3 regions of the Thalassospira sp. ABD4_177 genome follow, and region 2 is predicted to be linked to each of the others. Evidence: riboswitches for the same ligand, from Rfam matches in the RefSeq annotation. Region 2 holds a riboswitch; each other region holds the start of a gene.
What was found. A riboswitch is a leader RNA that binds a small molecule or an ion and turns the genes downstream of it on or off. The one in region 2 is predicted to bind cobalamin.
Positions count from the first base shown of each region.

Region 1: another riboswitch for cobalamin. It lies ahead of ACXAF0_RS12090 (DUF4198 domain-containing protein); the one in region 2 lies ahead of cobU (bifunctional adenosylcobinamide kinase/adenosylcobinamide-phosphate guanylyltransferase).
Region 3: another riboswitch for cobalamin. It lies ahead of ACXAF0_RS05910 (ABC transporter substrate-binding protein); the one in region 2 lies ahead of cobU (bifunctional adenosylcobinamide kinase/adenosylcobinamide-phosphate guanylyltransferase).

Region 1 covers NZ_JBSWWO010000001.1:2,632,717-2,637,387, forward strand. Annotated here, with positions in the region: gene ACXAF0_RS12080 (cobalt ABC transporter permease) at 1-219, opposite strand, end outside; gene cbiM (cobalt transporter CbiM) at 212-886, opposite strand; gene ACXAF0_RS12090 (DUF4198 domain-containing protein) at 903-1,700, opposite strand; cobalamin riboswitch at 1,871-2,067, opposite strand; gene ACXAF0_RS12095 (DUF924 family protein) at 2,220-2,762, shown strand; gene ACXAF0_RS12100 (glycosyl transferase family protein) at 2,824-3,888, opposite strand; gene yaaA (peroxide stress protein YaaA) at 3,914-4,671, opposite strand, start outside.
Region 2 covers NZ_JBSWWO010000001.1:506,843-511,513, reverse strand. Annotated here, with positions in the region: gene cobN (cobaltochelatase subunit CobN) at 1-963, opposite strand, end outside; gene cobW (cobalamin biosynthesis protein CobW) at 1,063-2,103, opposite strand; gene cobU (bifunctional adenosylcobinamide kinase/adenosylcobinamide-phosphate guanylyltransferase) at 2,148-2,687, opposite strand; cobalamin riboswitch at 2,746-2,936, opposite strand; gene ACXAF0_RS02405 (hypothetical protein) at 3,192-3,866, shown strand; gene ACXAF0_RS02400 (histidine phosphatase family protein) at 3,876-4,478, opposite strand; gene cobS (adenosylcobinamide-GDP ribazoletransferase) at 4,513-4,671, opposite strand, start outside.
Region 3 covers NZ_JBSWWO010000001.1:1,292,257-1,296,927, forward strand. Annotated here, with positions in the region: gene ACXAF0_RS05900 (nucleoside deaminase) at 1-141, shown strand, start outside; gene ACXAF0_RS05905 (OpgD/OpgG family glucan biosynthesis protein) at 138-1,739, opposite strand; cobalamin riboswitch at 1,884-2,084, shown strand; gene ACXAF0_RS05910 (ABC transporter substrate-binding protein) at 2,311-3,342, shown strand; gene ACXAF0_RS05915 (FecCD family ABC transporter permease) at 3,339-4,373, shown strand; gene ACXAF0_RS05920 (ABC transporter ATP-binding protein) at 4,370-4,671, shown strand, end outside.

The sequences.
Region 1 (4,671 bases), 2.1 Mb from region 2:
ACCATCTTCATCGGTTGTCACTTCGTCGATCTTGTTGCCTTCAGGATCGAAAACCTCGACAAGCGTGTTTTCGGCCATATCCCCGCTTGAAAAGCCGATTTCACCTTCAATGTTCTCGCCGCTGGGAAACACCGACGCGATGACCTTGTGTGCCTGCACCGGCCCAGCGCCAAGCACCATTACCCCCAAAGCGAGGGCAACCATAACTGCCTTAGCCATTTGATGCCTCACCGGCCTGCTTTGCGCGAAGTGCCGCCGCCTGTAATTGGAAATCGGTTACAGGGTCTGCGGGCTGTAACAAGGCCGGTTTAACCTTTGCAATCAGATAAACCGCGGCCGCAGAAACCAGACCTTCGACAACCATGATCGGGATATGCGCAAAGAAGACGAGTTTCGCCGCCGCGACGAAGCCATCCCCGCTAAGCGCAAGGGAAACCGCCACACAAAGCGTTGTTAGCGCAATTGAAAAGGCCCCGGCAATGCCGCCCAGAATAGCGGCTGTTACCGGATTGCTGCGCGACACCATGCCGCGGAACAAGAGCCCCGCCAGAACGGCTGGAAACGCGATATTGACCGTATTGACGCCAAGAACCGTCAAACCGCCAAAACCAAAGAAGATCGCCTGCAGCAAAAGTCCTACAAACAGCGCAGGAAATGCAGTCCAGCCGAGCACCAGCCCGGCCAGACCGCTCATGATCAGATGCACGCTGGATGGTCCAACTGGCACATGAATAAGCGAAGCAACAAAGAATGTTGCTGACAAAACCCCGGTTGCGGGAATTTTATCGATTGGCAGCTTCCGCAAGCCCAGCCCAAGCCCGGCCACTGCAAGAACGCCCCCGCCAATCAAGACTTCCGGTGCCAGCGCACCATCCACAATATGCATCTGTTTTGTCCCTCGCCTATTTCACATCATAGGCGCGAACCCACAGGACTGCATCCTGTGAAAGCTCTTTGCCCTGAAATTCTTTTTCAGGGCCGCTGCCAAGTGCTGCAAATCCCCAAAACCCTGCCTTGGGGACACCAAAGGTGAAATACCCGTTTTCATCTGAAATTGCCACCACAGCACCACCTGGCATCGGCGATGCGGTTGGTCCCTGTGGTGTGTTGCTGGCCATATCGGGTTCTGCGGCCATGTATTCGATCTCAATCTCGCTACCCGCGACCGGCTGTCCTTCGCTCAGAACACGGCCGGTAAAGGTCGAACCGGCGATGATGTTGGTCGGGCGGTTCAGCGGCAGGATTTCGGTTTTCAGCCCTTGCGGCTCCATCCAGTCGGTCGGAATTTCGTTGCGGTTCACATAGGATTTTGTGATTTGCTGGATATAAAGTTCTTCGCTTTCCTCGTAATACGGGCTTGGCACGACAACCATGACATAGTCGCCGCTGCGGCGAAGGGAAAGCACACCATCAAAGGCCGCGGCCGAGTTCGCAGAACCGGTGAAGGTGATCGGCGAAAGTGTTGATTTCAAATCAATTTTCTTGCCGCGATTGATCGCGTAAAATTCCAGCGGCTCAGCCATATCCATGACATGGCCATTTTCGAACGGATGCCAGAAAATCAGCTTTACCGGCTGATCTCCGGCCTTGGTCACGTTTACTTCTGGCGTGTAGGCCAACTGAAAATGTGCCTGGGCCGGCATGGTTGCCGACAGCACGCAGGCGCTTGCGATTGCAAGCTTTCCAAGAGTCTTCAACATATAATCGTCTCTTTCTCAAACGATGCACGCAGGCGAAAAACCCAACGCGCAGGGTCAGGACAAAGAACGATAGGATGGCTGGAAGCAAGATTGCGGATCTTAGTAAGACCGTGTGTACCCCTGCAACCTGACGCTCACCCCGGCGTCCAACAGTTTGATACCAAGTGCCAGGCACTTGGCAGTCAAAGGCAGGTCTCCTGGCTCGCGGTTTGAAAAGCACTACGCCTTCCCGGTATATCCCAGTGGCATATGCAGTGCTTGGACCGCTTACAGTTGCGGGGGCAGCCGTGGCCTTGTCACGCGTGACGCACCACGTTCCCTTTTAAGTTGATCCATTCAGATCAACACCAAAGACACTGTCATAATCCACGTGCGGCGGATCGCTGTCAACTCTTAGCCCGGTTGTGGGGCCATAATCTTTTGGGGGGACGGCTTGACCTGATTGGAGCGCCGGGCAAAGATCATCACCACCTTTGGCGACGGGCTTCAAATGCCTGCATTACGATGGGCGGAAACATCATGACACCTGAAACGGTTCTTGTTTTCTGGTTCAAGGAACTCGAAGAAAAACAGTGGTTTATCAAGGACACGTCCCTTGACCGCCACATCACTGAACGGTTTTCCGATTTTCATGCCGCCGCGTGTGCCGGTGAGCTTTTTACCTGGCGCACAACGCCCCATGGGCGCCTGGCCGAAATCATCGTTCTCGACCAGTTTTCGCGTAATATGTATCGCGATCAGCCGCAGTCCTTTGCGTACGATACGATGGCACTGGTGCTGGCCCAGGAAGCGGTTGCCTTGGGGCTTGATCGCAAACTGGTAACGCCGCAAGAGCAAGCCTTTTTGTATATGCCATACATGCATTCAGAATCCGAAATCATCCACGAAGTCGCTGTCGATCTGTTTTCTCAGCCGGGCCTTGAGCATAATTACGAGTTCGAGCTGAAGCATAAAAAGATCATTGATCGTTTTGGTCGCTACCCGCATCGCAACGACATACTTGGCCGCACCTCAACGCCAGAGGAAGCAGCGTTTCTCAAGGAACCGGGTTCATCGTTCTGAACATGAAAAAAAGGGACGGTTTCCCGTCCCTTTCATTCGGCGTCGCCAAATTCCCAAACGATCAGCCAACATCCCGGTCGCGATTGTCCCACCAGTCTTGAACAAGGTTTTCGGCCTCGTCCATGTAGTCGGCCTTGCCGGCAAGGAAAGCTGCCATGGCTGCACTGCCCTTGATCTTGGCTTCGGCGGGCGTGTCTTCAACGTCGCCGCGCCACACACCGAGAAAATGTTTGAGCGATATCGGGCTTTGCTCTTCGCCGTCCTTGGCGGTTTTGGGCAGCATCGCTGGCCAGCGCACATCATTGAGTTCCCCGTTATCAAGCATCCGCAGGTCCACATGCTTGTAAGGGGTTCTTTCGGCCTCGCCCCCGCCGCCCTTGATCACACCAATACGTGGCAATTCCAGAAGCTTGCCTGTTTCCCGATGAACATCGAGGAACGCCGGGTGAAACACACCCAAAAATGCCGATTTTGCCTGCAACGGGTTCAGCAAACGAAGCAAGGTATTGACAGGGCTGCGCAAACCAAGCAACGGACGCAGGCCAATCAGTTCCTGAAGCTTCGGATGCATATGACGCAGCGGCAGATAGGCAAATCCCTTGGATGCGATATCTGATCTGGCTTCTTCGGCAGACATGGCAATCGGCAGTTTCAGCGCCTTGATGGCGGCCTCGGTGCCCATGCCATTGACCAGATGCGAGTTATAGCCATGCATCAGGATTGGCACACCGTTCTGCGACAGCAACAAGGCAGAAAGCACAAACCATGGCAAACCACGGGTTCGGCCCGCCGCATATGACGGCCAATCGAGTGCCGGACGGTCAAGATTTTCGTCCTCACCCTCTTCATCCGGTTCAAGACGGGCCGCCTTCCGGACGGCCTCGATCATGCCAGCGAGTTCTTCAGGGGTTTCCGCCCGATAGCGCAGCATCAAAAGAAACGCGCCAAGCTGGATCGGTTCGACCTCATCGCGCAGAATCATCGAGAACGCGTCAAAGGCTTCCTCGCGGGTCAGGCTGCGTGACCGGCCCGGCCCACGGTAAAACGTCCGCAGATAGCCCGAAAACGGGTGTGATTCTGGTAAGGCATTCTCATCCTCGAGCTGTTCAAGATGCTCGTCGGTCATAGGGCTTCACCGGATAGTTATGTCGTTACTGATCGTGGATGCGCGTAAAGACCCACTCCGTCTCGGTCGAGAGGTCATCCTGATAGCTGTAGCCATCCACATTGAATTTCTTGAGCTCTTGCGGGTCTTCGATCCGATTGTCAATCATATAGCGCCCCATCATGCCCCGCGCACGCTTGGCCGAGAAACCGACAACCTTGACCGTACCACCCTTTACCTCTTTGAAAACAGGGGTAATAACCGGGCCATCAAGTACCTTGGTCTTGATCGATTTGAAATACTCGTTCGAGGCCAGATTGATCAAGCTGCGATCCTTGTGACCCTTGGTGATTTCGTTGATTTCTTTTGAAATCTTGTCATCCCAGAACGCATACAGGTCCTTGCCACGCGGATTGGCAAGGCGCGTTCCCATTTCAAGACGGTAAGGCTGCATCAAATCACGCGGCTTCAACAATCCATAAAGACCTGAAAGCATCCGGAAATGGGCTTCGGCCCAATCGATGTCTTCGGCCTTCATCGTATCCGCATCAAGACCGACATAGGTGTCCCCACGAAACGCGAAGATCGCCGGTTTTGCGTTGGTCTTGTCAAACGGGCGCGAAAAATGCTGAAAACGCTGATAGTTCAGATCGGCAAGGTTTTCGCTGATCCCCATAAGCTTCATCAGATCGCTGCGGCTTTTTTTGCGCGCGACATCAACAAGTTCTTCGGTGTCATCCAGAAATGCAGGTTGGGAAACAGACATTTCAGGAACGTCGGTTTCGAAATCAAGCTTCTTGGCCG
Region 2 (4,671 bases):
TGCGATATCGCGCGCAGCCAGTCCATTCACACCTTCGCGCCAGGCTTCTTCGCCGCCGCCGGAAAGCACCACCTGAAACACTGGTGCATCTACCGCATCAAACGGTCCGCCTTTTCGTTCTGATCCCGGAACGGATATCGCAAAACCGGTGGTATTCAAAATCAGTTCCGCATCGGTTTCGCACAGCCAGTCTTCAACCAATGCTGCGGCCACCGGGTCCTTGAGGCTGGCGACAAAAATCGGCAATGGATTCAGACCGTTGGCACAAAGTTCCTCAACCAGCGCGTCAATGACATCCAGATTGGCGGCCTGCACCAGCGATCGATAAAAGACAATTGGTGTAACCGGTTGATTTTCAACCCAGTTCGCCCTGATGTCATCAAGGCTTGCCTGTGCCTTTCCCGGCCAATAGCCGCCAGCCTTGACCAGCGGGGCGGCGGGTGACCAGTTCCAATTCACATTTGAATTCAGGTTTTCGTATATAAGACGCAGTAAATTCTCGGAGTTTTGTGGTCCACCCTCGATCAGATAGCGCCAGATATTCTGGTATTCACGCCCCTTGGCGGTCGAAAGCGACAACAGCTCCGCATCAGGTTGATCATCACCGGGCAACAGGACCAAGGGAATGTCCTTGGCGCGCGCAAGAGCAACCAGTTGTTCGATGCCATAATCCCAATAGCCACACCCGCCGAGAATGCGCACGATGATGAATTTGGCATCGCAAAGCACATCGTCGATATAAAGATCGACCGACATGTTGTGACCAAGCTGAAGCAAGCTTGCCAGTCGCAAGGACGGAACCGCGTCATGATATGCATCGACCAGACGCCCCTGCGCCCCGGCAAGACAGGCCAGTTCGGATTCAGCCGCCGACAGGATCACCACATCACCGGGTTGCTGTCCAAGGTCCACGGCCTCACTGCCATCGGTCACCATTCCGGGCTGAGCTGCCAAAAGATGCATCGGTTCTTTCCGTTTTTTTGAGGCCGTTTTTTTAAGGCCGTTTTTTTAGACCACTTTTCAGATGATGTTTCACATGAAACAAAACGTGAACAAACCGGCTTATGCCCCCTTTATTGCGGCCTCGATGGCGGCACGGTCGAGACCATGCAAACCAATCACCACCAGTTCCGACCGGCGAGTTTCCCCGTCTGCCCACGGGCGATCGAAATAGCGCTGGAACCGTTCGCCAACACCCTGCACCACATGGCGCATCGGTTTGCCCGGCACATCAAGGAACCCCTTGATCCGCAGGACATCAAACTGCCGCACGACATCAATCAGGCGCTTTTCAAGGGCTGCCGGATCGCTGATCGCATCAAGGGCGACAACAAAGCTGTCAAAATCGTCATGATCATGTTCGTGACCATCGTCATGATGGCTGGGCCGGCTATCAAGATCGTCCTCAGCGGCGGCACCAAGGCCCAACAGGATGGCATTCTCAACCCGCGAATGATCGGTCGCGATGATCTTGACTGACGGCTTTTGAAGCTCCGCCCTGATATCGGCTTCGACCTTGCTGCGTTCGGCATCGGTGAGAAGATCGGTTTTGTTCAAAACCACCATATCGGCACAGTGAAGCTGTTCTTCGAACAGTTCTTCAAGCGGGCTTTCATGATCAAGATTGTCATCAGCTTCGCGCTGGGCCTGAACCGCGTGGTGATCATGGGCAAACAAACCATCGCGGAGTGCGGCCCCGTCCAGAACAGCCACCACACCATCAACCGTCACGCGCGACCGGACTTCGGGCCAGTTAAACGCCTTTACCAAGGGTTTTGGCAGGGCAAGACCAGATGTTTCGATAACAATATGATCTGGTGGCGTATCACGATCAATCAGGCCTTGAATGGTCGGCAGAAAATCATCTGCCACCGTGCAACAGATGCAGCCATTGGCCAGTTCAACCACGTCATCTTCTGCGCACCCTTCGATGCCACAGCCATTGATGATGCCGCGATCAACACCAAGATCGCCAAATTCGTTAATGATCAGCGCAATGCGTTTACCATCTGCATTTTCCAGCATATTGCGGATCATGGTTGTTTTGCCTGCACCGAGAAAACCGGTAATGACGGTTGCCGGGATTTTGCCCAATTGTGCCATTTCTGAAATCCTTAAAAATCAATTCTTTGTGTTGCTATATGTTGTTATTTGACTTGCATCGGAATGCCGGCCACCACAAGGGTGACCTTGTCTGCCAGCTCCCCGATGCGTTGATGCAGGCGCCCGGCATGATCACGAAAACTGCGCGCCATTGCATTTTCCGGCACGATGCCAAAGCCGACCTCGTTTGACACAAAAAGGACCGGCACGACAAGTGTTGGCACCAGTTCACAAAGTGCTGAGATCTCGGCATCAATATCGCGATCTTCGAGCATCAAGTTGGTCAGCCACAAGGTCAGGCAATCGACCAGAACCGGCTTGCCACCGGCAACATTACAGGTCCGAAGTGCTGCGCACAGTTCAAGCGGTTCTTCGATGGTGTGCCAAAGATCGCCGCGCGATTGTTTGTGAAGATCGATGCGGTTGGCCATTTCATCATCCCAGGCCCGTCCGGTTGCGATATAGGTTCCGCCGCCCGCGTGATTGATGATGTTTTCGGCAAACCGGCTTTTACCGGAGCGCGCCCCGCCAAGGATCAGATGCGTCCCGCCAAGGGGTGCTGTGGGGGGTAAAGTCTGGGTCATCCCGTTTATTCCTCGCCATGGCCTCCCACCGAGGCCCGATTGCGTCGCCACCATCAAAAGAATAGTGACACCTTCGGCAGGTTTCCTGGCTGCGGGCATGAAAGCGATCCGCCTTCCCGGTTGCCCGGTGGCTGGTCTGGCGCCATCGCGCCGACCCGGATCTCCCAACCCGATACAGTTGCGGGGGCAGCATCGGCCTTGCACCGATTTCCCATCACCGAACGGTGCGCCGAACCTATCAGGTTTGCCAAAAATGCCAAAGGTCATTCTGGGGACTTAACCCTTCGTTGCGCACACACCCTAATCGGAAGGTCAGTATTTGTAAGAATTGTCTGCTTGAGAGGTCATACCATTTCAGCCAACATCAAAACCGTTGCGCTGGAATCAGAGACGGAAAAATCCGCAATCTGGCGAAAACCCGGGATTGAAAAGCACAAAACCCGGCTGGCAGCAGAAAAATCTGCGCCGAAACTCTTGGGGTAAACTGGAAGTTTGCAAGAACACATGGCTATACGCTCTCACCTATCGAAAATCCGACAGTTGAATGCGCCAACCTGGACCACGTCCTCTCGCAAGGACATGTGGTTGGGTTTGCTTGGTCGTTTGAACAGCCCAAACCCGTCCTTTCAGGACTTTCTTGAGGAATACGCCAACGAAGGCGAAATCACGCTGGCACGGCGTGATGTCCGGGAAATCTTTGCCAAGGATGCTTCAAAGGGCGTGATCGCGACCATCATCTGGTCGCACGAACGGGGCATTCGGGTGAATGCGCTATCGCTGCTTGTGCGCGATATGTCGACCCTTGTGACCCTGATGTCGATTGCCGATTTCGGACAGGAAGAACTGAACGAACTGCTTTCACAGCCAGGCATTTCTGTTCCGACCGCAAGCAAGATGCTGTCAGCCTGTGGCAAAACCTATTGCGGCATGCCAGCCGCCATCATTGACGACACCATCATTCAGGTCATCGAAAGCGCATCCTTTGCTGGCGATTTCCCGAATGTCGCCAAGCTCCGTGCAAAATCACGCAGCCGGCCGGTACCGTATTATCAGGCCTATCTGCGGGATGTTTTCGATATTTGCCAAAAACATGACCTGAGCCCGGACATGGTGGACCGCTATCTGGCCGAACATGCCCTTGATGACATGGCATCAGACGTCGAACTGGCTTCTGCGTAAAAGGCTTGCTTAAAATCGCTGATTAACGGCTGTCACACGCCAACCGGGTTCTTCGACCTCGTCGATATATTCAAGCGTGGTCAAACCCAAAGTATCGACATGAAACGCCAGTGCCGCTTCAAGCGACAGGCCAAGTGCGTTGGCCAATACGGCACGCACCGTGCCACCATGAAGCACAGCGACAATATCACGCCCGGCGAACGCATCGTTTAATCGCCCGAATACTGGCCCGACGCGCCCGACAACATCGGCAAAGCTCTCACCTTTCGGGGGATGCTGACGGGCAAAGTCCGTCCAGAAACGCGTTGTTTCGCCCTTGGGCAAGTCGTTCCAGTTTTGCAGCTCCCAATCACCGAAATGCTGTTCGGCAAAACCGTTTTCGCCCTGTGGGGCGACGTCGATATCCATGAAACTCTGCAGGCTGCGGGCCGTATCGTGGGTCCGCGACAGGTGGCTGGCGACCCAGACCGCATCCCTTGGCAACTGCCCGGCAAGGGATGCGAGCGCCTGTTGATCCGTCAGATCGGCGGGCATATCGCTTTGACCATAGACCAGTCGTTCGGGGTTTTTGACCGGGGCATGGCGCACCAACCACCAGCGTGTTGTTCTCATTCGGTTTATGACCCCTTCTTCTTGTACCAAATCATCAGATGACGGCGATGAAGGCAATTGCGACAAAAAGCTCGCTTACCAATTGGGTGGCGCCCAACACATCCCCTGTTTGACCACCGATCTGCCATTTCGCCACCACCGCGACAAGACCAACAGCCAGGACCGCGCCCGCCAGAACCGCAAGGGTCGCAAT
Region 3 (4,671 bases), 790 kb from region 2:
GACCCCAAGGGCGGCGGGGTGGATCACGGACCGCGCGTGTTTGAAAGCACAAGCTGCCATCACCGCCCGGAAGTTTATGGCGGCATCGGCGAGGTCGAGGCCGCCAAGCTTCTGAAGGATTTCTTTGGGTCGCTGCGTTAACCCTGTTGCTGATTACCCAGTGCCGGCAAGTGCTGGAACATCCAGGTTTCGCTGAGTGGCGCGTCACCGCGCTTCAGATACATGCGCAGGTCAACCGGATCGGTGCCCGCCGCCTTAAGGTCAAAGGCCGCGCGCCAGATGCGGGTATCCATGATCGGTTCGATCTTGGTGCGGACAATCTCGCCGCGTGAGGATGTCGCAACCACTTCCGGGAACTCGCCATAGGCCAGGGTTCCAAGAACCTCGCCTTCGAACTCGACGGAAAACTTGATCTCGTCTTTCGGGCGATTGGTCCCGGGCTCCCCGCCGCGGCCCATGCGGGTGGCGGTGGCGCGTGCGAGTTCCTTGACCGGGAACGGGTTGTGGGCCTGCCAATGCAGGCGGTATTTGAACTGATAGCTGTTGCCCGCCTTGGCTTCGCCATTCGGGACCCAGAAGGCGGCGATGTTATCGTGGATTTCATCGTCGGTCGGAATTTCGATCAGCTGAACCGCGCCGTCATTCCATTCACCTTTCGGTTCGACCCACAGGCTGGGGCGGCGGTGATAGCGCACGCCATCCAGATAGTTTTTCACATCGCGATCACGCTGCATCAGGCCAAAGCCGCGCGGGTTCTGGTCGCCAAAGGCGGATGCACGAATGGTTTCCGGGTTATTCAGCTGTCGCCAGATGCGCTCGCCACCACCGGTCCAAAGTTCCAACCCGTCGCTGTCATGCACTTCCGGACGCCAATCAAATCGGAATGATTTATTCTGTTCGGAATACCAGAACATGCTGGTCAGCGGCGCGATGCCAAGCCGTTCGATGTCTTTTCGGACAAACAGATGCTTTTCAACATCCATGGTGACCCCTTCGCCGCGATAAAGCAGGAATTTATAAGCACCCGTGATGCTCGGCCCATCCAGCAGCGCATAGACCGTCACCGGGTCTTCGGGGTTTTTCGCCGGTTCGATAAAGAACTGTCGGAAATCGGGGAATTCTTCGGGGATGTTGGTTGCGGTATTGACCGCAATCCCGCGGGCAGACAGGCCATATTGGCCTTCATCACCAATGGCGCGGAAATACGAAGCGCCGAGGAATGCCGCCCAGTCCTGGGTTTTCCAGTCGTCGCGCGCCTGATTTTCATGCAGGCGGAAGCCGGCAAAGCCGCTATTGGCCGGCAGCTGGCGGGCAATGCTGTCTTCGGGCATGTCAAAGTAATCGGGCTTATAGATCACTTCGCGCGCCTGCCCGTTTTCCAGAAGATACATATGCACCGGCTTGGCGAAATACATACCCAGATGGAAGAAGGTTAGTGGATAGGTGCCCGATCCGTCGGAAAACGGCGAATGATCGCGTTTGTAATGCAGCTTGCCATGGGTATCGTAATCAATCTTGCCGACGATTTCCGGGTTCGGTGCAACGGGTGCTTCGTAGGGCTCGGTTGCCATTACCTTGGCGCGCTCAATCAGGCTCGCAAAATCAAAGCTTTGCGCATTGCCCAGATCAAGACCGGGGACCTCGGCCATCGCATGGCTATAAAGCGACATGCCCGGCAGGATCAGGCCAGCGGCGGCGATGGATTTCAAAAAGCGTCTGCGTTCCACGGAAGTCGTCATTTTCACCATGTTCCGATGATTACGTTAGCCAGCAAAGCATACCGGGCAGTGTGGAGGTAATCGGGACGAATGATGGCAAATTCAAGGTGACGATACGCTGGCCTGACACGGACGCGCGGCGCTTGACGAACAGTGTTATCTATGTGAAATCAATTTCTTGTCGGTATCCGAAATTCGGATAAAGGGAATTCGATGTGGTCTGGCCTTGCCAGATCATTGACCGAAGCTGCCCCCGCAACTGTAGGCGGTGAGCATTTTCTGATTTCGCCACTGGGTAATGCCCGGGAAGGCCAGAAAATGCAGTGACCCGTGAGCCAGGAGACCTGCCGACATGAACACGACGGACCGGGCGGGGTGCCCCGGAGGATGTCGGTACATGTCGCGTTATGCGCAGGTTGGAGCTCATTCCATCGGCGTTTAATCCCGAACATTTCCCGCCATTTTTCAGCACGCTAGCCAGTCCCTTGACGATAGTAACTTTGATGTTATGTTATAACATAACATTTAATGAGGCCGGTTGATTCCATTCCATAAAATGGATTCCGATCTGCCTCCGTGAAAGGACAATGACGTGATTACAATCAACAAACAGGGTCTGGCAGTCGGGGTGATTGCTGCTGGATTGGCATTCATGAGTGTGGGCGCCCAGGCAACCGATTATCCGCTTACAATCGAGAATTGCGGGCGCAGCGTGACTTTTGAAAAGGCGCCGGAGCGGGTTGTTTCGCTTGGTCAAAGCAATACCGAAATCCTGTATCGGTTGGGATTGGCGGACAAGGTTGTCGGAACGGCCGTGTGGTTCAATCCGGTGGCCGAGGAATATCGTGAAGCCAATGCCAAGGTGAAGCGCCTTGCCGATAATGATCCGAGCTTTGAAAGTGTTGTTGGCCAGAAACCCGATCTTGTGACCAACCAGTATCAGTGGCACGTCGGCCCGAACGGTGCGGTCGGCACGGTCACGCAGTTCAATGAGCTGTCCATTCCGGTCTATACCGCGCCGGCCGATTGTGTCGGCAAGGATAACAGCACCGGTGGCGATGGCACGCGCCTTGATGCGTTTTCGATGGATCTGATCTATCAGACGATCAGTGAAATGGCCCTGATCTTTGATGTTGAAGATCGTGGGGACAAGCTTGTTGCAGACCTGCGCGCGCGTGAACAGGCGGCGCGGGCAAGTGTCGAAAGCATCGATGGTAGCGGTATCAGCGCCCTTTTCTGGTTCTCAAGCGCCGAAATCGATGTTGATCCCTACGTCGCCGGGCAAAAGGGTGCGCCGGGTTATATTGCCAATATCCTGAATGTTCGAAATGTCATCGACAGCGACGATGAATGGCCGAAAGTCGGTTGGGAAACCATCGCACGCGCCAATCCGGACATCATCGCAATTGGCAAAATGGAACGTCGTCGCTTCCCGGCCGATGACTGGGAGCTGAAAATGAAGTTCCTCAAATCCGATCCGGTGACCAGCCAGATGGATGCGGTTCGCAATGACCGGATCGTGGTGATTGACGCAATGTCGATGAACCCGACCATCCGTACCATCGATGGTATTGAAATGATGGCCAAGGCGGTTGTCGATCTGCGCCAGAGCCAAATCAATTGACGGCCTTGCTTTCTTCAATCGTCGGACGTCGCACCGGCGCAGCTTTTGCTGCGCTGGTGTTGCTTGGCCTCGCGCTCGCCTTTGCGGCGTCGGTGGGGGAAACATCCATCCCGATCCGCACGGTGATCGATACCATCGCCAATCATGTGTGGGGTGCCGGTTACGCGATTGATCCGATTGATTCCGGTATTGTCTGGAACTATCGCCTGAGCCGGGCGGTGGTTGCTGCGTCCTGCGGCGCGGCATTGGCCTTGTCAGGCGCAGTCCTGCAGGCGCTTTTGCGCAATGCGCTTGCCGATCCCTATTTGCTTGGTATTTCCGCCGGGGCGTCCACGGGGGCGGTCAGTGTTGCCATCCTTGGTATCGGGGCGGGCATGTTTGGCATGTCGGTGGGCGCGTTTATCGGCTCTGTCGTGGCATTTTCCTTTGTCTCGCTGCTGGCGTTGCAGGCAGGACGCGGGACTGGCGCGATCATTTTGGCGGGTATTGCCGGTGCGCAGCTTTTTAACGCCCTGACATCGTTTATCGTTACAAAGTCTGCCAGTGCCGAGGAAGCCCGCGGGATTATGTTCTGGCTTTTGGGTAACCTCAGTGGTGTGCGCTGGCCTGATGCATCGCTTGCCCTGCCGATCGCCATTGTCGGATTGCTGGTCTGTCTTTGGCATGCGCGCGCACTTGATGCATTTACCTTCGGGCGGGATTCGGCGGCATCGCTTGGTGTGCCGGTGCGTCGTGTTTACGTCGTTCTGATTGGGGTTTCGGCCCTGATGACGGCGGTGATGGTAAGCATCGTCGGCTCCATCGGGTTTGTCGGGTTGGTTATTCCGCATGCGGCGCGTTTCTTTGTTGGCAATCGTCATGGGCTTTTGTTGCCCTTGTCCGCATTGATCGGCGCACTTTTCCTTGTTGGCGCAGATGTGATTTCCCGGGTGATTGTGCCCGGTCAGGTTCTGCCAATCGGGGTGATTACGGCCTTTGTCGGCGCACCGGCCTTCGCGCTTATTCTCTGTCACGGAAGGGTCTTGCGATGACCTTGGAGCTCCGCAATGTCGATTGGTCGGTCGGTTTCAAAAAGATCGTGCGGGATGTCAGCTTGCGCGTTGAGCCGGCCGAATTCCTTGGCGTCATCGGGCCAAATGGATCGGGTAAAACCAGCATGATGTCGGTGCTCGCAGGTATTCGCCCGCCATCTGATGGTCTGGCGCTGCTTGACGACCAACCAATGGGCAAGGTCGGGCGGCGTAATCTGGCGCGCCGGATCGGATTTGTCGAACAGCAGGCCGATACCATTGATCGCATCACCGTGCGCGAAGCCGTTTCACTTGGCCG